Regions from separate parts of the Duganella sp. P38 genome, predicted to be linked through region 1. Evidence: riboswitches for the same ligand, from Rfam matches in the RefSeq annotation. Region 1 holds a riboswitch; each other region holds the start of a gene.
What was found. A riboswitch is a leader RNA that binds a small molecule or an ion and turns the genes downstream of it on or off. The one in region 1 is predicted to bind cobalamin.

Region 1 (7,598 bases):
TGAGCCGCAGATATTAGCCGCAGCCTTTTCTTCCCTGACAAAAGAGCTTTACAACCCGAAGGCCTTCTTCACTCACGCGGCATTGCTGGATCAGGGTTGCCCCCATTGTCCAAAATTCCCCACTGCTGCCTCCCGTAGGAGTCTGGACCGTGTCTCAGTTCCAGTGTGGCTGGTCGTCCTCTCAGACCAGCTACTGATCGATGCCTTGGTGGGCCTTTACCCCACCAACTAGCTAATCAGATATCGGCCGCTCCATGAGCATGAGGTCTTGCGATCCCCCACTTTCTCCCTTAGGACGTATGCGGTATTAGCGTAACTTTCGCTACGTTATCCCCCACTCCTGGGTACGTTCCGATATATTACTCACCCGTTCGCCACTCGCCACCAGAGCAAGCTCCGTGCTGCCGTTCGACTTGCATGTGTAAGGCATGCCGCCAGCGTTCAATCTGAGCCAGGATCAAACTCTTTAGTTTAATCTCTGTTTGATGGCCATTGCTGACCATGGTTCGCTCACTCAAAATACTGACAGTATTACTACTGTGTTATTTCTTGTTGAGCATTTAATGCTTTTTGTTGCAGCACCAAATGCCCACACTTATCGACTGTTAATTTTTAAAGATCGTTGTCTTGTGTTGCTTGCTGAGGAAGCGTTTTGTTCATCAGCGAAGAAGGAAGAGTATGAAGCGTTTGCAGCATTTCGTCAACCTTCTTTTTTCTCGCTTAACTCAACATTTTCATGTGCTGTCTTGCGAGGGACAGAACTATAGCAAGCCCCGCGCAGTCTGGCAAGGGTAGAATATTAAATTCTTCGATTCAGAACACTGCCTCATGTCCATCACGCCTACCCGCAACGACGCGCTTGCCGCCCAGCTCGACCACGCCATTAATAACAAGACCAAGCCGCTGGGCAGCCTGGGCGTACTGGAGGCGCTGGCCAGGCAGATCGGCCTGATCCAAAACACCCGCGACATCGCCATCGACCGCCCCACCATATTAGTGTTCGCCGCCGACCATGGCGTCGTCGCCGAAGGCGTCTCCGCCTACCCACAGGACGTCACCTGGCAGATGGTGGAAAACTTCCTGGCCGGCGGCGCCGCCATTAATGTCCTCGCCGCGCAGAATAATTGCGCGCTGCGCGTCATCGACGCCGGCGTCAACCACGACTTCGGCGCACGCGACGGCCTGACCGACCGCAAGCTGGCGCACGGCACCCGCAACTTCGCCCACGAACCGGCGATGAGCCGCGACCTGTGCCAGACGGCGCTGGCCGCCGGCGCCGCGCTGGCTGCCGAAGTGGAAGGCAATGTCGTCGGCTTCGGCGAGATGGGCATCGGTAACACCACCGCCGCCGCCGCGCTGATGCATAAACTGACCGGCGTTCCGGTCGCGCAATGCGTCGGCGCCGGCACCGGCCTGTCGGTCGAAGGCATCCTGCATAAACAACGTGTCATCGAGGCCGCCGTCGCCAGACATGCGCACGCGACCGAGCCGCTGGACGTGCTGGCCACCTTCGGCGGCCTGGAGATCGCCATGATGGCGGGCGCCATGCTGAAAGCGGCGGAACTGCGCAAGGTGCTGCTGATCGACGGCTTCATCGTCACCAGCGCGCTGCTGGCCGCCGCCCGCATACAGCCGGCGATTCTGGATTACTGCGTATTCGCTCACCGCTCCAATGAACACGGCCACCAGCAGATGCTGGCCGCGCTGGACGCCAAACCGCTGATGCATCTCGACCTGCGCTTGGGCGAAGGCACCGGCTGCGCGCTGGCGCTGCCGCTGCTGCACGCCGCCGCCAACTTCCTGAACCGCATGGCCACCTTCGAATCGGCCCACGTCAGCGAAAAATCGGCATAAGGCCGCGCCAGCATGCATCAGATCCGCCTGTTCTTCACCGCGCTGCAATTCTTCACCCGCCTGCCGATTCCCGGCTGGGTGGGTTTCGATCCGGCGTGGCTGAACCAGGCCTCGCGCTACTTCCCGCTGGTGGGCGTGGTGGTGGCGGCAATCACGGCGGCGGTGTACGCGCTCGCCGTCTGCTTCCTGCCGCCGCCGGTCGCCGTGGTGCTGTCCACCGCCGCCGGCATCTACGCCACCGGCGCTTTTCACGAAGACGGCTTCGCCGACATGTGCGACGGCTTTGGCGGCGGCATGACGCCGGAGCGTGTGCTGGAGATCATGAAGGATTCGCGCATCGGCGCGTATGGCGCCATCGGCACCATCTGCATGCTGGCGCTGAAGCTGGCGACGCTGGCCATGCTGCCGCCGCTGGCCGCCATCGGCGCGCTGCTGATTGCACACCCGCTTTCGCGCCTGATGGCGACGTCGCTGATCTGGCGCCTGGATTACGCGCGCGCCGAAGGCAAGGCCAAGCCGCTCGCCCAGAAAATGGCCGGCGGCGAGTTCCTCGTCGCCGCCGTCACCGCCGCCCTGCCCATGCTGGCGGTGATGGCTTTGCGCTGGCTGCCGCCCAACGCGCTGCTGTATGGCGTGCCCGCCGCCGCCATCGCCACCATCTGGCTGGCGCGCAAATGCGTGCGGCGCATCGGCGGCTATACGGGCGACTGTCTCGGCGCCGTGCAGCAGGTGACGGAAGTGACCTTCTATCTGTGTGCGCTGGCCAGCCTGCATCCATGAAGCTGATCCTGGTTCGTCATCCGCAGCCGGATGTGGCGCCGGGCGTCTGCTACGGCAGCACCGATCTCGCCATCGCCCCTGGCCAGCTGGAACAGGTGCTGGCCGCGCTACAGCTGCCGGCCGGCCTGCCGATCTATTCCAGCCCCTGCGCCGCTGTGCGGAACTGGCCGCGCGCCTGTCGCCGGCGCCGCGCTACGATGCCCGCCTGGCCGAGATGCACTTCGGCGCCTGGGAGATGCAGCCGTGGGACGCCATCCCCCGCGCCGACATCGACGCCTGGGCCGCCGACATGGTTCATTACCGCCCCGGCGGCGGCGAAAGCGTGCTGCAAACGGCCGCGCGCATCGCCGCCTTCTACGATGACTTGAGCGGCGACGCCATCGTCATCTGCCACGCTGGCGCGATGCGTTTGCTGCTGGCCCGTCACGCCGGCCTGCCCCCTGCGGAGATGGCTCTGCAGGCCGCGCGCACGGCCCATCAAATCCCCTACGGCTCCACCTTGGTCCTTTAAACCCGTATAATGTGCGGGTTTTGGTGCTCGCGCGTCTGTCCGGACGCGCAGTTAAACGGGAAACACGAAGCCGATAGCAAAAGGCCAACGTGTGCTGCCCCCGCAACGGTAAACAAGCGTCGCTCATTCTGCGACAAGCCGCCTCCGACAACCACTGTGCCACGGCATGGGAAGGTGAGGCCGTGCCACTTGCCAGCCCGGATACCGGCCAAACCAGGTGGAAGCGGGCGCGCCCCGCTTCTGTTCACAATTGGCCTACGGGGACGTCGGCCGGTTGCTATTAACAGAACTGATTATCATGACCCTCCGTATCTCCCGTCCTGCGGCGTTGACGTCGCTGGCGTTGGCCATGGCTGCCTGCCATGCGCACGCCGAACCTGCCGACACCGTCGTCGTCACCGCCACCCGCACCGCCCAGCCGCTGGCCAACGTCATTAGCGACACCATCACCATCAACGCCGAGCAGATCGCCGAATCCGGCGCCGGCTCCATCGTCGACCTGCTGCAACGCCAGCGCGGCATCGAGATCGCCCGCAACGGCGGCGCCGGCACCGCGTCCAGCGTTTATATTCGCGGCGCCAACAGCAACCAGAATATCGTGCTGGTTGACGGCGTGCGTATCGGCTCGTCGACCACCGGCGCCGCCAACTGGAGCGCGATTCCGCTGACCGCCATCGACCATATCGAAATCGTCTATGGCCCTCTGAGCTCCCTGTACGGCGCTGACGCCATCGGCGGCGTGATCCAGATCTTCACCAAGAAAGGCCAGGGCGCGCCGGCGGTAACGGCCTTCGCCGGCTACGGCAGCGACAAGACGCGCGAAGTCGACGCCACCGTGTCCGGCGCGACCGGCGGCGAACATAGCTTCAGCTACGCCATCAGCGCCGGCAAGGAAAAATCGGACGGCTTCTCGGCCACCCGCAACGGCGCCTTCGGCTTTAATCCGGACGACGACGGCTACGACCGCGAAAACGTGTCGGGTCAATTCAGCCTGCAAATCGCTCCCGGCTACGAAGCCGGCGCGCTGTTCTTGCACAGCAAACTGGACTCGCAATACGACAACGGCGCCGCGGCTTACGATGTGCGCAGCAAGGCCGAACTGCAAACCGCCGCCGTCTACGGCAAAGCCAGATTCGTCTCCAACGTCGACACGCTGCTGCAAATTTCGCAGAGCGAAGACAAGGGCCAGAACTGGGGCAGCGCCGCCGCCTCGGGCTACTCGCGCATCGACACCAGGCAGACCAATATCACGCTGCAAAACGACATCCGCATCGGCCAGGATATCGTGCAGGTGCTGTACGACCACCGCAAGGAGGAAGTATCGAGCAACGGCGCCGACGCCATGAACCGCGACCGCACCACCAACTCGTGGGCCGCCTCCTACAATGCGCGCCGTGGCGCCAGCCTGCTGAATGCGTCGGTCCGCCGCGACAACGCGGTGTATGGCTCGAAAAATACCGGTTCGGTCGGCTACGGCTATGACATCACGTCGCAACTGCGCGCCACCGCCAGCTATGGCACCAGCTTCCGCGCGCCGACCTACAACGAGTTGTACTTCCCAGGCTATGGCAATCCGGCCAACAAGCCGGAAGAAGGCAAGAACGCCGAAATCGGCCTGCGCTGGGATGACGGCGTGAACGCGCTGAGCGCCAGCTACTATCACAACAAGCTGACCGACATGCTGGTCAACACCACGCCGTGCCCATATGCCGGCTACACCTCCGGCTGCGCTTACAACGTCAACAAGGCGCTGCTGGAAGGCGTGACCGTCGCGGGGGCCACCAAGCTGGCGGGCATTAACCTGAGCGCCAGCCTTGACCTGCAAGACCCGAAAGACGAGACCACCGGCAAGCGCCTGGCGCGCCGCGCCAAGAAGCACGGCAACGTGACGGCAGACTACCGCATCGGCGCATTGAAAACCGGCGTGGAACTGGAGTTCTCGGGCGACCGCTTTGACGACGCGGCCAACAAGAATCGCCTGGGCGGCTATGGCCTGGTGAACCTGTACGCGACCTACGCCTTCAACAAGGACTGGTCGGCGCTGGTTCGCTGGAACAACGTCGGCGACAAGCAGTACGATCTGGCGCGCTACTACGTGACGCCTGGTTCGAAAGTGTTTGCCGGTATTCGTTACGGCTACAAATAATGGTGTAACCTGCCCGTCATTCCCGCGCAGGCGGGAATCCATGGAATGCATGCAAGCCAGCGTTCCATGGGTTCTGGCCTGCGCCGGAACGACGGTCTTACAGCAGTCATAACTTGAAAGCAGTGCATGCATTCTTTCTCCCGCAATCTGCGACAGCGCGCCACCATCACCCTTGCCGGGTTGCTGCTGTTCGCGTTTGCCAGCCTGATTTTCTCGGGCATGACCGGCTCTGTCTCGATTCCCCTCTCCGATATTCCCGCGGCGCTCAATGAGCTGCTGCACGGCCAGAACTCGACGCTGGCGGCCACCCTGCTCGACCTGCGCGCCAGCCGCGCGGTCGCCGCTTTCGTCACCGGCGCCGCGTTGTCGCTGGCGGGCGTGATGATGCAGGCGCTGTTGCGCAATCCTCTGGCCGACCCTTATGTTCTCGGCATCTCCGCCGGCGCCTCGGTCGGCGCACTGGCAGCATTAATGTTCATGTATGCCGCCTGGGTGGTGGACGCCGCAGCCTTCGGCGGTGCCGTCGCCGTCTCCATGATGCTGTACCTGCTGGCCCGGCGTGACCTGCGCGGCGGCACGGCGGCGGAAGCCGGCACCGCGCAGTTGCTGCTGACCGGCGCCATTCTCTCCTCCGGCTGCATGGCGCTGGTGACGTTGATGCTCTCCATCGCACCGGAAAGCCGCTTGCGCAGCATGGTCTTCTGGATGATCGGCGACTTGTCCGGTGCGCAGATGCGCTGGATGCCATGGCTGGTGCTGGCCGCCGCGCTGATCTTCGCGCTGCGCAGCGCGCGCGCCATGAACGTGATGGCGCTGCACGCCGAAGCCGCCGCCACGCTCGGCATCCGCGTTGGCGCACTGCGTAAAGGCTTGTTTTTCGTCTCCGGCCTGCTGACCGCCAGCGCCGTCACCAGCGCCGGTTCGATCGGCTTCGTCGGACTGATCGTGCCGCATGCGTGCCGCTTCGCCGTCGGCCCGGATCACCGCCTGCTGATTCCCGCCGCCACACTGGCCGGCGGCAGCTTCCCTGATGCTGGCCGATACGCTGGCCCGCACCGCCATCGCGCCGCAGCAGCTGCCGGTGGGCGTGGTGACGGCGCTGATTGGCGCGCCGGTCTTCCTGTATCAACTGCACCGGTTGCGCAAATGATCAGCACACATCAACTTACACTCAGAGCCGGCCAGCGCCAGCTGGTGGCGGATCTCGACTGGCAAGTGCGCGACGGCGAATGCTGGAGCATCATCGGCCGCAATGGGGCCGGCAAGAGCACATTGATGCGGACCCTGGCCGGGCTGCGCGCGCCGGAAGCGGGCCAGGTGTCGCTCGGCGGCCGCACACTGGCCGACTGGCCGCTGGACGAACTGGCGCGCCAGCGCGCCTTCCTGGCGCAGAGTCGCAGCGATGCCTTCTCTTACAGCGTGATCGAAACCGTGCTGTCGGCACGCCACCCGTATCATGACAACCGCTACTGGGAAGACAGCGACGATCACGCCATCGCCATCAAGTCGCTGGAGGCGATGGAAGTGGCCGACCTGGCGGCGCGCGACGTGCGCACGCTGTCCGGCGGCGAGCGTCAACGCGTGGCGATTGCGGCCATGCTGGCCCAGGACACGCCACTGCTGCTGCTCGATGAACCGGCCAATGCGCTGGACCTGGCGCACCAGGTCAGTGTGATGAACATTCTGGCGCGCCTGTGCCGCGAGCAGGGCAAAACCGCCATCATGATCGGCCATGACCTGACGCTGGCACACAGCGTTTCCACTCATGCGCTGCTGCTGAAAGGCGACGGCCGCTGGCTGGCCGGCGCAAAGGCTGATGTGATGCGGGCCGATATTCTCAGCGATTACCTCGGCCATCCGATCGAGGTAATCCAGCACGGCACGCGCAGCATCTTTATACCGAACGAGGACACACCATGAGCGACGACATCAACGAACGCCACCGCCTGCGCATGGAGCGCAAGAAAGCCATCATCGACGCAAAGATCGCCGCCGCCGACAAGCAGATTGGCATCATCATCGTCAACACCGGCAACGGCAAGGGTAAAAGCTCCAGTGGCTTCGGCATGGCGATCCGCGCCATGGGCCACGGCATGAAGGTCGGCGTGGTGCAGTTCATCAAGGGCGCAATGCAGACCGGCGAGGAAAAATTCCTGCGCCGCTTCCCGCAGGAGATCAGCTTTCACGCCATGGGCGAAGGCTATACCTGGGAGACGCAGAACCGCGAACGCGATATCGCCAAGGCGCAGCAGGCATGGGAACAGGCCAAGGTATTCCTTGCCGATCCTGACATCGGCCTGGTGCTGT
Region 2 (7,598 bases), 420 kb from region 1:
GCGCTGTCGATTCCGGAGCGCGCCAGTTTGAAGTACCGCCTGCAAGGCGTCGACAGCGACTGGCAGGAAGTACAACGGGAACGGCGCGCGCATTACACCAATCTGGCGCCGGGACGCTACCGCTTCCAGGTCATCGCCGCCAACGAGGATGGCGTCTGGAACCAGCATGGGGCCACGCTGCAATTCGAGATCAAGCCCGCGCTGTGGCAGACCAACTGGTTCCGCGTGCTGCTTGCCTTGCTGCTGGTGCTGCTGATGGCGGCGCTGTACCGCTGGCGCATGCTGACGGTGCGGCGCCGCGCCGAGGATCGCGCCGCCGCGCTGATCGAGGCGACGCTGCAGGAACGCAGCCGCATCGCCCGCTCGCTGCACGACAATCTGTTGCAGGCGGTGCAGGCGCTGCTGCTGCGCTTCCATACGCTACAAGGGCGGGTGCAACAGGAGCCGGACTTGCAGGAGCGCCTGAACCAGGTGTTGCTGCATGCCGAGCAACTGGTCGAGAGCACGCGCGACGAGGTGGTGGCGCTGCGCAGCGACACGTTGCGCGACGACCTGTTCGTGGCCTTGCGCAAGGCGGTGGCCGCCACGTTGCCGGCCGCTGAGCGGCTGCTGGCGTTTTCCATCGCGGGCCTTGCCCGGCCGCTGCGCGAGGAGGTCGCGGGCGAGCTTTACTACGTGCTGCGCGAGGCGGTGTGGAACAGCGCCAGGCACGCGCAGGCCAGCCGCATCGGCGTCGAGTTGCGGTTTGGCGCGGCGGCGCTGGAAGCGTCGGTGGCCGACGATGGCGTCGGCTTGCGTGACGACTGCCCGCTGGCGGCCGACGGCCACTGGGGCATCACCGGCATGCGCGAGCGTGTGCAGCGGATCGGCGGCGCCATCGAAATCGGCGCCGGCGCGACGGGCGGCGTGACCGTGCGCGTGACCATTCCCGCCGCGCTGGCCTACGCGCCGGCGCAAGCCTGACGCGGTGTCACCGCGCCGCTAACGACGCGGGGCAAGCCCGCCAGGCCTTGGCCAGACGGCTGGCGGGCCAGCGCCGGCAGCATAGGCCGAACGCCTAGCGGGCCGGCGCCGCCACGCCGCGCAGCCATGTGTAGGCGTACAGCGCCAGGGTGGCTGCCACCATGCCCAGCGCGAGCAGGCGCAAGCCGTCGGCGGCTGGCGCGCAGGTGGCGCAGGCCTTGGACAGCAGCAGCTGCGCGCCGCTGACCGTGCATAGCACCACGATCGGCCAGCCAAGGCGGCGGCGGAACTGCTGGATCGCCCGCTGGCCGGCGCGCGCGGCGATGCGCGCCGTGGCGTAGCCGTCCAGGCTATCGGTCAGCGCCATGCCCAGCACAAACGCGCCCGCCACCTGCAACGCATGCCAGCTGCCCGCTCCCAGCGTGGTGGCGGCATAGCCCCACGCCAGCGCCTGCAACAGACTTTCCACACCCAGCGCGAACAGCATGCCGACGCCGAGCGCCGTCAGCGGCCGTACATTGCTCAGCGGCGCCAGCACGCGCGCGCCGAACGACGGCATGGCGCCATCCGGCCCCGGCCACAACAGGCTGCGCGCGTTCAGCGCCGCCAGCGCCAGCAGCAGCACGCCGGGCAGCCATTCCAGCAGCGTCAGCGCCGCGATCAGCCCGGACTCCGGCCGCAGCCAGCCGGCCGCCAGGTCGGCCAGCGCCACGATCAGCAGCACCACCGCCGCGTGGCCCAGCGCGAACAAGGCCCCCATCCACGGCGCGGCGGCCGGACGCGCGCGCATCGTCAGGCCATCGATGGCGGCCAGGTGGTCGGGCGCCAGGCCGTGCCGCAAACCCAGCAGCAGGGCGATTTCAATTGTCGGCAGCGATTCGGTCATATACAATCCTAAATGCAAGTCAGTTGCGTTAATTATATAGGTTAAGCGACCGGGCCGTGGGTTCTCCATGACAGGTGTAGGGGCATTGAGGTAGAATCGGCTCCCATACGTGAATGGTGCCCCGCGTCTTTTCAGCCGCGGGGTGAAACGGGAAGCCGGTGACGCGCGCGATCTGCATTGCGCGCCAGTCCGGCGCAGCCCCCGCTGCTGTAAGCCTGACGACGCTGTCCAACCGCCACTGTGCATCCGCACGGGAAGGCAAGGGCAGCCAAGGATGAGGGCAAGCCAGAAGACCGGCCAGTCATGATTAATGCGCAAAGCCCGGGGTGTGGCTTTTGCCTGTTATTTGTTCGCTGTTTTCCATTGCTGCTGTCGCCGACGCACGCCGCTTGCGCGCGCGCGTTCGCTTGCCGTGGAGCGGCGGATTATTCCAACCATTCAGCACCGAGAAAATTCATGATCCGTTCCATGCACCGCCGTCCCCTGTCCCTGCGTCCTGTCGTTGCCGCCATCGCCCTGCTGTGCGGCGGCGGCGCTATTGCCGATGAGGCGGAGGTCCTGCCGACCGTCACCGTTCAGGGTGCTTCCGCCAGCGAGGGGCTGGGGCTGGCGCGCCAGCAGGCCACCGCCAGCCGTCTCGGCCTGACCGCGCAGGAACTGCCGGCCAGCGTCGAATCACTCAGCGCCGCCACCATGCAGGCGCGCGGCGACCTGCTGGTCAAGGATGCGGTGACCCGCACCACCGGTCTGACCGATATCAGCTCGCCGGGCAACGGCGTCGGCTACTCGGCGCGCGGCTTCAGCGGCAACGGCTCGATCGCGCTGCTGGAGAACGGCCAGCGGCCGCAGGTGGCGTCGGGCACGGCCACTTATCCGTCCGACCCGTGGGGTTATGAATACATCGAGGTGCTGCGCGGCCCCGGCTCCATCGTCTACGGCAGCGGCACCACCGGCGCCACCATCAACGCCGTGCGCAAGGCGCCATCGCGCACCGCCTCGGTGGAAGCGATGGGCGGCATCGGCGGCGGAGAAACGGTGCGCGGCGGTGTCGGCGCGACCGGCGCGCTGGGCCAGCAGGGCGCGTTCCGCGTCGACGCCTACGCCGACCACAGCGACGGCCTGATCGATCGCGGCCAGTCGCGCCACGGCAAGCTGCTGACCAGCGTGAACTATGCGCTGACGCCGGCGCTGGACCTCGACCTGTCGCTCGACCATCTGGAGCAAAGGCCGCAGCGCTATTTCGGCACGCCGCTGGTCAATGGCGGCCTGTCGCGCGCGTTGCGCGGACAGAACTACAACGTCGGCGATGCCGATGTGTCCTATGAAGATAACAAGGCCGTGGTGCGCCTGACGTGGCGCTACTCGCCGTCGCTGACCATCAGCAACGAGCTGGCCTACATGAAGGCGCGTCGCAACTGGCGCAACGTCGAATACTACAACTTCAACGCCGCCGCCAATCTGGTCGAGCGCAGCGATTATGTAGCGATTCACCACGACCAGGAGCAAACCGGCAACCGGCTGGAAGCGCGCTGGGTGGACGGCGACAACCGCGTGGTGGCCGGCTGGGAAGCGGCCACCATCAACTATGCCCACCGCAGCAACTCGCCATACGGCGGTTCCTCGACCGTCAAGCCAACCGGCTTCGACCCCGGCGTGTTCGACAGCCCGGACCTGCTGAAGCCGGTCTTCTCCACCGACACCACCACCCATGCGTTCTATATCGAGGACGCCTACCGCCTCAGCCCAGGCCTGCTGTTGCTGGGCGGCGTGCGTCATGACCGCTACAACATCGAGCGCTTGACGCCGCAAGGCGCCAGCGAGTTCGACGCCACGCTGCAATCGAACGCGGTGCGCCTCGGCCTGACGTGGCAGCTGGACCGCGCCACCTCGCTGTACGCGCAGGTGAGCAGCGGCAGCGATCCGATCGGCAATCTGCTGTCGCTAAACCTTACCAACAGCCGCTACAAGCTGACCTCGTCGCGCCAGGTGGAGGCGGGCGTCAAGCAATCGCTGGCCGGCGGCAAGGCCGAGTGGACGGCGGCGCTGTATCGCATCACCAAGGACGACATCATCACCCGCGATCCGAACAATGCTGCGCTATCGGTGCAGGGCGGCTCGCAGTCGTCGCGCGGCGCCGAGGCAACTGCCAGCGTGGCGCTGGACGCCGCATGGCGTGTCGAGGCCAACGCGGCCTACACCGACGCCCAGTTCGACCAGCTGATCGAAAGCGGCAATCTGTCGCGCGCCGGCAATCGTCCGTCCGATGTGCCGAAGGTGTCGGCCAACCTGTGGCTGAACTACCGCGCCAGCGCCTGGCGCGCGGCGCTGGGCGCGCGTTATGTCGGCGACCGCTACACCGACAACGCCAACCAGCACGTGCTGCCGTCGTACACCACGCTGGACGCGTCGCTGGGCTGGAACGTCCGCCGCAACGTGCTGGTGCAGCTCAACTTGCGCAACCTGACCGATAAACTGTACGCCAGCACCTCGTACAACGACAACCAGTACCTGATCGGAGATCGCCGCCACGCCGAGCTGACCGTGCAGTGGCGCTACTGATGATGCGCTCCTGGAAGCGTCACGCGCATCTGTGGCACCGCTGGCTGGGCATTGTGCTCGGCCTGCTGGTGCTGCTGTGGTTTGGCTCGGGCATCGTCATGATGTACGTGCCTTACCCGGCGTTGACGGAACAGGAGCGCATGGCATGGCTGGCGCCGCTGGATGCGGAACAGGTGCAGGTCAGCGCCTGGACCGCGTGGCAGGCCGCCGGCCGGCCCGGCATGCCGACTGCCGTGCGTTTGAACCAGGTGGCGGGCCGCCCGGCCTACCATTTCAAGGCCGACGGACGCTGGTGGACGGTATCGGCCGATACCGGCCAGCCCTTGCAGGTGACGTCCGCCATCGCCGCCGCCAGCGCACTGCCGGCCGCGTCCAGCGGCCGCGCCGCTGCGGAAGGAGGCGCGGGCGAGCCAGCCGGCGCCACAGCGGCGCCGGCGGTACAGGTGACTTCGTCGGACACGATCGACATCGACCAATGGACCTTCGGCAGCGTGCGCGAGCACCGTCCGCTGTACCGCGTCGGCCTGAACGATGCAGCCGGCAGCGTGTTGTACGTCTCCAGCCGCACCGGCGAACTGGTGCGCGACACCACGCGCAGCGAGCGCGCGTGGAACTGGGCCGGCTCCGTCATCCACTGGATTTACTTCACGCCGCTGCGCCGGCACGGCCAGCCGTGGCGGCAGGTGGTGATGTGGACCTCCGGCGCCGCGCTGCTGCTGGTGATGCTGGGCATGATCCTGGGCATCCAGCGGCTGCGCGTGCGCCGTCCGTACGCCGGCGGCCGCTGGTCGCCGTATCGCGGCTGGCAGGCATGGCACCACTGGATGGGGCTGGCCATCGGCACGCTGATGCTGACCTGGCTGTTCAGCGGCTGGCTATCGGTCACGCCGTTCGACTGGCTGGCGTCGCACGGCGTCACGGCCAAGGACCGGCAGGCCTTCGCTGGCGGTCCGCTGACGCGCGACGACCTGGCGACGCCAGTGCAAGACAGCGTGCGCCACCATCCCGGCCTGCTGGAACTGGAATGGCGCCGCATCGACGGCCAACTCAACTTCAGCATGCTCGACCGCGCGTGGCGCCAGTTGCGCCAGCCTGTTCCGGCTGAACGCCTGCGCCACGCGACCGCTGCGCTACGCCCCGGCGCGCACCTCGTGCTGGAGACGCTGGCCAGCGAGGACGACTACCACTACAGCCATCACCAGCAAGCCGTTCTGCCGGTCCTGCGCGCCCGCTTCGACCTGCCCGACGAGGCCACCTTCTACATCGACCCGCGCCAAGGCGAGATCGTCGGCTACGCCGACCGCAACAGCAAATGGAACCGCTGGCTCTTCAATGGCCTGCACCAACTGGACTTCGCCGCCGTTGTACGGGCCCGGCCGCTATGGGACGTCATCGTCATCGCCCTGTGCGTCACCGGCGCCCTGGCCACGCTGACCGGGATCGTGCTCGGCTGGCGTCGCCTTCGCAAGCGCTAGTGCCAGAAGACAACTAAAAGCGCAGGGTGCATCGCGCCGCGTGCAAGGCACAGCTCGGGCTGGATCCTGAAAAGCTGATGCGGAGTGTTGTTTTTTCGCCTGCCGCATTGCTGCCGGCAGCGACAACTTAAGCTCTCTGAAGTTTCCCGCAGCCAGCGCCGCTGCGGCGTTTCCACCGTTTGAACCTTGCTTATCTGCCAGTCATACGACGACTTCCTCAGATAGATATGCAGAATGGTTCGTTATCTTCTGCAAGCCAGCCTCGTATATTGCGACTGTCGGTTAGCGAAAGGGCGAGATCAGCCCGCAAGGCAGCGACAGCGTGCAGCTTGAACTCGGCGCCTACCGGCGTCCGCCAGCCTGCCGACAAACCGCAGCGCAGGTCGCCGACACGTTATGGCGCACCCGCGCGCCGCAGGCTACCGCTAAGCCCTGCGTTACACCACATGACACAGCCCGCGCCGTGCGGGCACGCAAAATTACAAGAGGGATTTGAATGAGCACTTTGAAGAAAAGCGCGCTCGCGCTGGCGCTAGCATTGGCGTATTCTGAATTCGCGGCGGCACAGGAAGAGGCGATCCAGCGGGTGGAGGTGACCGGCAGCAGCATCAAGCGCACGGCGGCGGAAAGCGCCGGCTCGGTGCAGGTGCTGACGCGCGACGATATCGAGCGCACCGGCGAGACCACCGCGCTGGGCATCCTGACCACCACCTCGGCCATCAGCACGCAGCTGAACGCGGCCACGCAGGGCGCCGCCACTTTTGCCAACGGCTCGTCCGGCGTCAGCATGCGCGGCCTCGGCAAGGTATCGACGCTGGTGCTGGTCAACGGCCGCCGCATCGCGCAGTACGCGCTGGCCGACAGCGCGCAGCAGAACTTCACCAACATCGACGCGATTCCGGCCGCCGCCATCGAGCGCATCGAGATCCTGAAGGATGGCGCCTCGGCCATCTACGGTTCGGACGCGATTGCTGGCGTGGTCAACATCATCCTGCGCAAGAACTTCAACGGCGCCAAGATCAGCGCCAACTACCGCGAGGCCGACGGCTTCCGCGACCTGCGCACCCGCAACGTTACCGGCATCGTCGGCTTTGGCGACCTCGACAAGGATGGCTACAACACCTATGTCAATTACGAGTTCTACAAGAACGACGGCTACACCACCGGCGAGCTGGCCAGCCACTACCCGGACTGGCACCGCCTGACGCCGGGCCGCTCGACCTGGGACGCGCGCAGCCAGTATTCGCCGACCGGTAACTACTTCCTGAGCAGCACCAACATCGTCGCCGCGCCGGGCTGTCCGGCCGACGCCATCGATCCGGCCGACAAGCAGTGCAAATACGACGCGCTGGCCACCGACGGCGCCACCACCGGCTCCAGGCGCTGGGCCTTGGCCAGCAATACCCACTTCCGCATCGGCAAGGAAATCGACGCCAACTTCGAGCTGACCGCCGCCGGCGCCACCACCGATTATCTGCTGAGCGGCTTCACCACCAACACCACCACCTCGGCCGCGTACTGGTACGACATGCTGGGCGGTAATTTGAAAGGACCGTTCTACTATCCGAAGCTGCCGGTCGGCCACGCCAACAATCCGTATTCGGTGCCGGTCGAGTACCGCGCGCGCCTGACGGACACCGGCGATGGCTTCAACTTCAACACCACGCAGTCGCAGCAGTACCGCGCCATGCTCAGCCTGAATGGCGAGATCGGCG
Region 3 (7,598 bases), 1.7 Mb from region 1:
GCGACAAGACCGGAAAACAAAATGACGCAACCAAAAAAATGTACTGCAATTAAAGCCTGGCTGGCGCTGATGTTGTTCTGGCTGGCCGGTGCAAGCCTGGCCGCCCAGGTCGCCGGTACCGTCGTCCAGCTCAGCGGTCCGCTGATGGCCCAAAAAGCCGATGGCGCCGTACGCATCCTGTCCAAGCGTTCCGAAGTGGAAAGCGGCGACACGCTGATCACCGAGAAAAACACCTACGCCATGGTGAAGTTCATCGACAACAGCGAAATCACGCTCAAGCCATCGACCACCTTCAAGGTCGATAACTTTTCCTACGACGCCGATAAACCGGACGGCGACAAGGCCTCTTTCAATCTGCTCAAAGGCGGCCTGCGCTCGGTGACCGGGCTGCTGGGCAAGCGTAACAAGGAAAAGTTCGAGATGAAGACGCCGAGTGCCACCATCGGCATTCGCGGCACCACCTTCATTGCCGAGTGGGTACAACCACTGGTGACGCCGGCGCCGCCCAACAGCCAGCCGCCCGGCCTGTATGTGCAGGTGACTGACGGCAGCATCAATCTGAGCAACCAGGGCGGCTCCCAGCTATTCGGTGTGGGACAGTTCGGCTATGTGCCGAGCGCGCTGGCGCCGCCCGTGATCGTGCCGCAGAATCCCGGCATCCAGTTCACGCCGCCGCCGGCATTCAATAGCAGCACCGGGCCGGCGAACAGCGCTGGCGCGCCGCAACAGCCCGAAGCTGTCGATTGCATCGTCCGCTAAAAAAACCTTGACCTTCCAATCGTGGGATACTTGATGCTGCAAGTGTAGAAACAGCATTAGGTGTCCCATGAATCAGCTAGCGATCAAAATTGAAGGCATGAGCTGCGCCTCCTGCGTCGGCAGGGTGGAGCGGGTACTGGCGGCCGTGCACTGGCGTCGATAAAGTCAGTGTCAACCTGGCAACCGAGATGGCGCGGGTGGAGTCGGCCGAGCCGGTCGATTTCGCCGCGTTGGCGAAGGTGATCGACAAGGCAGGCTATCAGGCCTCGCTGCCTGCGCCTGAGCCGGGCGCGCCGCACGCCCCCGCGGCCGTCGATCCACAGGGCGCCGGGGGCCAATCGTCCGCATCGCACGTAACAAAGCCCGCGCTGATGCCAACTGGCGGCGCGGCGGTGCTGCTGGCCGCGCTGTTCTCCTTGCCCTTGCTGCTGCCGATGCTGCTGGAACTGGCCGGCATCCACTGGATGCTGGACGGCCGCCTGCAATGGCTGCTCGCCACGCCGGTGCAGTTCTGGCTGGGCGCGCGCTTCTACCGCGCCGGCTGGCTTGCCGCGCGCGCGCGCAGCGGCAATATGGACTTGCTGGTGGCGCTCGGCACCAGCGCCGCGTATGGCCTCAGCGTCTACCTGCTGCTGGCCGGCGGCGACCTGCCGCACCTGTATTTTGAAGCATCGTCGGTGGTCATTACGCTGGTCTTGCTGGGCAAGTGGCTGGAGGCGCGCGCCAAGCGCCAGACGGCGGCCGCGATCCGCGCGCTGCAAACGCTGCGGCCGGAATCGGCGCGCGTGCGGCGCGGCGGCGTGGATATCGACGTGGCGATCAATGAAGTGCGCGTGAACGACATCATCGTCGTGCGTCCCGGCGAACGTATCGCCGCCGATGGCGTGATTACAGTGGGCGCGAGCCATGTCGACGAAGCGCTGATCACCGGCGAGAGCCTGCCCGTGGCGCGCCATGCCGGCGAGCGGGTGACCGGCGGCGCGATCAACGGCGAAGGCCTGCTGCTGGTGCGCGTGGCGGCCATCGGCGCCGAGAGCACGCTGTCGCGCATCATTCGGCTGGTGGAGGACGCGCAGGCGGCCAAGGCGCCGGTGCAGCATCTGGTCGACCGCGTGAGTGCGGTGTTCGTGCCGGTGGTGCTGGTGCTGGCGCTGTTGACCTTTGCCGTCTGGTGGCTGGTGGGCGGCGACGCCGAACAGGCCATCATCAACGCGGTGGCGGTGCTGGTGATTGCCTGTCCATGCGCGCTGGGACTGGCCACGCCGGCCGCCATCATGGCCGGCACCGGTGTCGCCGCGCGCCATGGGATTCTGATCAAGGACGCTGAAGCGCTGGAACTGGCGCACCGCATCACCACCGTGGCTTTCGATAAAACCGGCACGCTGACCGAAGGGCAGCCATCGCTGGCGGTGCTGGCCGCCGTACCGGGCGGCGACGAAACGCGGCTGCTGCAACTGGCCGCCGCCGTGCAGCGCGGCAGCGAGCATGCGCTGGCACGCGCCGTGCAGCAGGCTGCGGAAGCGCGCGGGGCGGCGCTGACATCGGCGCCGGCCGCAGTCAGCGCCTTGCCGGGGCGAGGCGTGGCGGCGACGGTGGACGGCGTGCGCCTGCTGCTCGGCAGCACGCGCCTGATGCGCGAGCAGGGCGTCTCGCTGCAGGCGCTGTCGGCGCGCGCCGAGGAGCTGGAGCGCGCCGGCCACACCATTTCCTGGCTGGCCGACGATGGCGCGCATCAGCTGCTTGGCCTGTTGGCTTTCGGCGATCGGATCAAGCCGCAGGCGCAAGCCGCCATTGCGTCGCTGCACGCGATGGGCATCAAGACTGTCCTGCTCACCGGCGACAACCAGGGCAGCGCGGACGCGGTAGGCAGGCAACTCGGCGTGCAGCGCGTGGTGGCCAATATGCTGCCGGCGGACAAAGCCGGCGCCATCGCCGGCTTGAAAGGCGAGGGCGCCACTGTCGCCATGGTGGGCGACGGCATCAACGACGCGCCGGCGCTGGCGGCGGCCGATGTCGGCATCGCCATGTCCAGCGGCACCGACGTCGCCATGCACGCCGCCGGCGTAACGCTGATGCGCGGCGATCCGGCGCTGGTGGCGGCGGCGATTTCGATCTCGCGCCGCAGCTACAGCAAAATTCGCCAGAACCTGTTCTGGGCCTTTATCTACAATCTGATCGGCATTCCGCTGGCGGCCCTCGGCCTGCTCAACCCCATGGTGGCTGGTGGCGCGATGGCTCTCAGCTCGGTCAGCGTCATCAGCAACGCGCTGCTGCTGCGGCGCTGGAAACCGGAGGGCAAATGAATATTGGTGAAGCGGCCAAGGCGTCCGGCATCTCGGCCAAGATGATCCGCTACTACGAAAGCATCGACCTGATTCCAGCGGGGCGGCGCACCGATGCCGGCTACCGCGTCTACGGCGAGAACGACCTGCACACGCTGCGCTTCGTCAAGCGCGCGCGCCTGCTGGGCTTCTCGCTGGAGCAGATCCGCGACCTGCTGTCGCTGTGGCAGAACAAGGCGCGCGCCAGCGCCGACGTCAAAACCATCGCCATGGGCCACGTGGCGGAACTGAACCAGCGCATCGCCGAACTGACCGACATGCGCGACACGCTGCAAACCCTGGCCAGCTGCTGCTACGGCGACCATCGCCCGGACTGCCCCATCCTGCAAAACCTCGCCGATTGACCCGCCGCAAAATCGGTGTGCCCGGAATGCGCGATATTGCGATATTCGCGCAAGCGCTGAGCATGCTAGGGGCGGGGATGGTGCTGACGTTCAGCTGCTTCGGTGTGATGCGACGCCAACGCTTTGCAAACGTGAAGAAGTACGTATAATCCTGTCAAGTATGGTGCTCGCGCGTTTTTCTGAATGCGTAGTTAAACGGGAAACAGGAAGCCTTCGTTGGTGAACCTGTGCTGCCCCCGCAACGGTCAACAAGCGTCGTCTCGCGACGACAATCCGCCTCTCTACACCACTGTGCTTTTTGCATGGGAAGGTCAGGCGGATTCGCTTGCCAGCCCGGATACCGGCCAGACAGGTGGAGACGTCCAGGCGTCTCTGTTCAATCCGCTCACGGGGAGGTGAGGGGATTGCGCTACTCATTCAACCATTCATGATAAGTAAATCCATCGCCGTAATGATTGCGGTATTGCCGCTTGCCGTCCATGCAGACCCCGTGGACACCACGATTGAAGTACGAGGCCATTACGATAACGGCGTCGGCACCTCCAGCGCCGCCAGCCAGGGCGCGGTGACGGCGGACCTGATCGCCAATCGCCCGGCCCTGCGTCCGGGCGAGTTGCTGGAATTCGTGCCCGGCGTGATCGTCACCCAGCATAGCGGCGACGGCAAGGCCAATCAGTACTTCCTGCGCGGCTTCAACCTCGATCATGGCACCGACTTCGCCACCTTCGTCGACGGCATGCCGATTAATATGCGCAGCCACGCCCACGGCCAGGGCTATACCGACTTGAACTTCCTGATCCCCGAACTGGTGGACCGCATCAACTACAAGAAAGGGCCGTACTACGCCGACGAAGGCGATTTCGCCTCGGCCGGCGCGGCGCATATGACGCTGGCGAACAGGCTGCGCGACAACACCGCCAGCGTGAGCGTCGGCGAAAACGACTATCTACGCGCCGTCGTTACCGGCTCGACGCCGCTTGGCGCGGGAAGTCTGGTGTATGGCGCTGAGCTGGGCCACAACAACGGCCCTTGGGTGACGCCGGAAGCCTTCCACAAGAATATCGGCGTGCTGCGTTATACGCAGGGTGCGAGCGACCAGCAATTCAGCGTGACCGGCATGTTCTACAAGGGCGCCTGGCACGCGAGCAATCAGATTCCGCTGCGCGCGGTGCGGGAAGGAGCGCTGGACGAATTCGGCGCGGTCGACCCGAGCGATGGCGGCGACACCTCGCGTTACAGTGTCTCCGCCACCATGCGCAAGCGCTCCAGCGACGCGCTGCTGCAGGCGAACGCCTATCTTGTGCAATCGAGCCTGACGCTGTTCAACAACTTCACTTACTTCCTCGACGATCCGGTCAACGGCGACCAGTCGCGCCAGCACGAGAAGCGCCGCATGGGCGGCTTCGATGTGGCGCAGACGTGGTTCAGCCACTGGGGCGGGCTCGATGTCAGCAACAAGGTTGGCGTGCAGGGCCGCTATGATTATTTGTCGCCGCTGTCGCTGTATGCGACGCGCAACCAGCAGCCGCTGCGCGCCATCTCGGAGTCGCGCGTGAAGCAGGGCAGCGTGGGAGCGTATCTGGAAAACACCGTGCAGTGGCGCGATTGGCTGCGCACCACGGCAGGCCTGCGTTATGACCGCTACCGCTTTGATGTCGACAGCGATATCGCCGAGAACTCGGGCAAGGTCAGCGCCGGCACCACGTCGCCGAAACTGTCGGTGGTGCTGGGGCCTTGGGCCAGGACCGAATTCTTCGTCAATTACGGTGAGGGTTTCCACAGCAATGATGCGCGTGGCACCACCGTGCACCTGACGCCGAAGGAGCGCGAACCTATCGATCCGGTGACGCCGCTGGTGAAAACGCGCGGCGCCGAGATCGGCGCGCGCACCGAGTTCCTGCCCGGCCTGCAAAGCTCCGTCGCGCTGTGGAAGCTGCGCTCGGATTCGGAGCTGGTGTTTTCCGGCGATGCCGGCGACACCTCGCCGAGCCGTGGCAGCTATCGCTCCGGCATCGAGTGGAACAACCACTACATCGCCAATTCGTGGCTGCTATTCGACCTCGATCTCGCGTATTCGCGCGGGCACTATACCGAGCACGATGAGGCGGGCGATCATATCCCCGGCGCGATCGGCAAGGTCGCGTCGTTCGGCGCCACCATTACCGATCTTGGCCCGTGGTCGGCGGCGTTCCAGATGCGTTACTTCGGACCTCGTCCGCTGATCGAGGATAACAGCCGGCGTTCGGCCACCACCGCGATTGCGTATGCGCGCGTGGGCTACAAGTTCAATCGTCGCTGGTCGGCGCAGCTGGATGCCTTCAATCTGTTCGATCGCCGCGTCAGCGACGTGGATTATTACTATGCCTCGCGCCTGCCGGGCGAGGCGGCAGAGGGCGTGGAGGATGTGCATTACCATCCGGCCGAACGGCGCACTTTCCGCCTGACGGTCAAGGCGACGTTCTAACGCGCTACGGTGATGAGGCGAGGGTGCTACCATCGTCTCATGACGACTCCATACCAACTCTATTACTGGGACGGCTTGCAGGGCCGCGGTGAATTTGTCCGGCTGGCGCTGGAAGAGGCGGGAGCGCCTTATGTGGACGTGGCGCGGCACAAGGGCGGCATGCCGAAGCTGAAAGCCAGCCTCGATGGCGACAAGGTCGATCATCCGTCATTCGCGCCGCCGGCGCTGCTGGCGGGCGATATGCTGATCGGGCAGACCACCAATATCCTGATGTTTCTGGGGGCGAAGCACGGACTGGCGCCACGCTCGCAGCAGGGCCGCTTGTGGGCCAATCAGCTGCAACTGACGATCGCCGATATCGTCGCCGAGGCGCACGACACGCACCATCCTGTTTCCACCAATTTGTATTACGAAGACCAGAAGAAGGAAGCGAAGGCGCGCGCCAGGGACTTCCGCGAGCAGCGCATTCCCAAATTCCTGGATTATTTTGAAGGCGTCATCCAGCGCAACCGGGCGCGCGGCGGCTACGCGGTAGGCGCACGGCTGTCGTATGTGGACCTGTCGCTATTCCAGCTGATCGAAGGCTTGCGCTACGCCTTCCCGAAAACCATGGCGCGCCTCGAACCATCCTGCCCCGGCCTGATCGCGCTGCGTGACAAAGTGGCGGCGCGTCCCAATATCGCCGCCTACCTGAATTCCAAACGCCGCATCCCGTTCAACGAAAGCGGCATTTTCCGCCGCTATCCCGAGCTTGATGGTTAGTCAGGCTGCGCTGGTGACTGGATAGCCGGCATCGGCGATGGCCGATTTCAGCGGGGCCAGTGGGGTGGCGCTGTTGATTTTGACCGATTTGCTGGCCAGGTCGACTTCCACCTGGGCTGCCGCGTCGACTTCCTGTACCGCCTGCGTGACTGCGCGCACGCAATGGCCGCAGGTCATGTTTTCCACTTGAAGCTCATACATCATGTTCTCCCGAACAGTTTCGATACCCTATACTGTAAGGCTTCCAGCCATGGGAAGGTCAAGCTGATTTTATGATGATGAGATTCTTTACCCTGTTAGTCGTTTTGTTGCTGAGCGCTTGCGGCCGCTCCGGCGAGGCGCCGTCGTCCACGCCCGCCGCCGAGGCGCGCGATAAGTTTCTGGCTTATGAGCATACAATCGCCATCGACGCCGAGGAAGGTAACGTCAGGCCGCTGTTGAGCAAGCTGGTGGCCGCTTGCGCGGCGGACCGCGACAATCACTGCGCCGTGCTGAATTCCTCGGTCGAGGGTGGCCGGTTTGAAGGCGCGAGTCTGCGCCTGCGCGCGAAGACGGCGGGTGTCAACAAGCTGCTGGCGCTGGCGGCATCGGGCGGCGAGCTGGCGCGGCAGGAAACGCGCGTGGAAGACCTGGCGCGTCCGGTGGCCGACAACGCCAAGCGGCTGGACATGCTGCGCGCCTATCAGCAGAAACTGCGTGACCTTGAACGCCGTCCGGGCCTGGATGCCGATGCGCTGATCAAGCTGTCCAGGGAGCTGGCCAGCGTACAGGCCGACCTGGAGGAGGCCACCGGCCAGAATACGCATCTGATGACCCGCATTAATCTGGATATCCTGAATGTGCAGATCCAGTCGCGCGACCGGCAATCATTCTGGACGCCGATCGCACGCGCCTTCGGCGAGTTCAAGCGCAATCTGTCCAGCGGCA

Region 2: linked by a shared signal. The riboswitch ahead of ACRQ5J_RS07080 (TonB-dependent receptor) and the one ahead of ACRQ5J_RS05090 (TonB-dependent receptor domain-containing protein) in region 1 are both predicted to bind cobalamin.
Region 3: linked by a shared signal. The riboswitch ahead of ACRQ5J_RS21970 (TonB-dependent receptor) and the one ahead of ACRQ5J_RS05090 (TonB-dependent receptor domain-containing protein) in region 1 are both predicted to bind cobalamin.

What each region holds. Positions count from the first base shown of each region.
Region 1 covers NZ_CP193936.1:1,119,935-1,127,532, reverse strand. The annotation lists rRNA gene ACRQ5J_RS05115 (16S ribosomal RNA) at 1-473, opposite strand, end outside; gene ACRQ5J_RS05110 (hypothetical protein) at 483-767, shown strand; gene cobT (nicotinate-nucleotide--dimethylbenzimidazole phosphoribosyltransferase) at 829-1,854, shown strand; gene ACRQ5J_RS05100 (adenosylcobinamide-GDP ribazoletransferase) at 1,867-2,634, shown strand; partial or broken gene ACRQ5J_RS05095 (histidine phosphatase family protein) at 2,631-3,145, shown strand; cobalamin riboswitch at 3,150-3,372, shown strand; gene ACRQ5J_RS05090 (TonB-dependent receptor domain-containing protein) at 3,444-5,291, shown strand; partial or broken gene ACRQ5J_RS05085 (FecCD family ABC transporter permease) at 5,418-6,441, shown strand; gene ACRQ5J_RS05080 (ABC transporter ATP-binding protein) at 6,438-7,211, shown strand; gene cobO (cob(I)yrinic acid a,c-diamide adenosyltransferase) at 7,208-7,598, shown strand, end outside.
Region 2 covers NZ_CP193936.1:1,541,796-1,549,393, forward strand. The annotation lists gene ACRQ5J_RS07070 (sensor histidine kinase) at 1-963, shown strand, start outside; gene ACRQ5J_RS07075 (hypothetical protein) at 1,058-1,849, opposite strand; cobalamin riboswitch at 1,947-2,165, shown strand; gene ACRQ5J_RS07080 (TonB-dependent receptor) at 2,306-4,408, shown strand; gene ACRQ5J_RS07085 (PepSY domain-containing protein) at 4,408-5,883, shown strand; gene ACRQ5J_RS07090 (TonB-dependent receptor plug domain-containing protein) at 6,380-7,598, shown strand, end outside.
Region 3 covers NZ_CP193936.1:4,715,925-4,723,522, reverse strand. The annotation lists gene ACRQ5J_RS21990 (hypothetical protein) at 1-53, shown strand, start outside; gene ACRQ5J_RS21985 (FecR family protein) at 22-759, shown strand; partial or broken gene ACRQ5J_RS21980 (heavy metal translocating P-type ATPase) at 827-3,062, shown strand; gene cueR (Cu(I)-responsive transcriptional regulator) at 3,059-3,445, shown strand; cobalamin riboswitch at 3,590-3,808, shown strand; gene ACRQ5J_RS21970 (TonB-dependent receptor) at 3,936-5,909, shown strand; gene ACRQ5J_RS21965 (glutathione S-transferase) at 5,949-6,671, shown strand; gene ACRQ5J_RS21960 (heavy-metal-associated domain-containing protein) at 6,672-6,872, opposite strand; gene ACRQ5J_RS21955 (DUF4349 domain-containing protein) at 6,950-7,598, shown strand, end outside.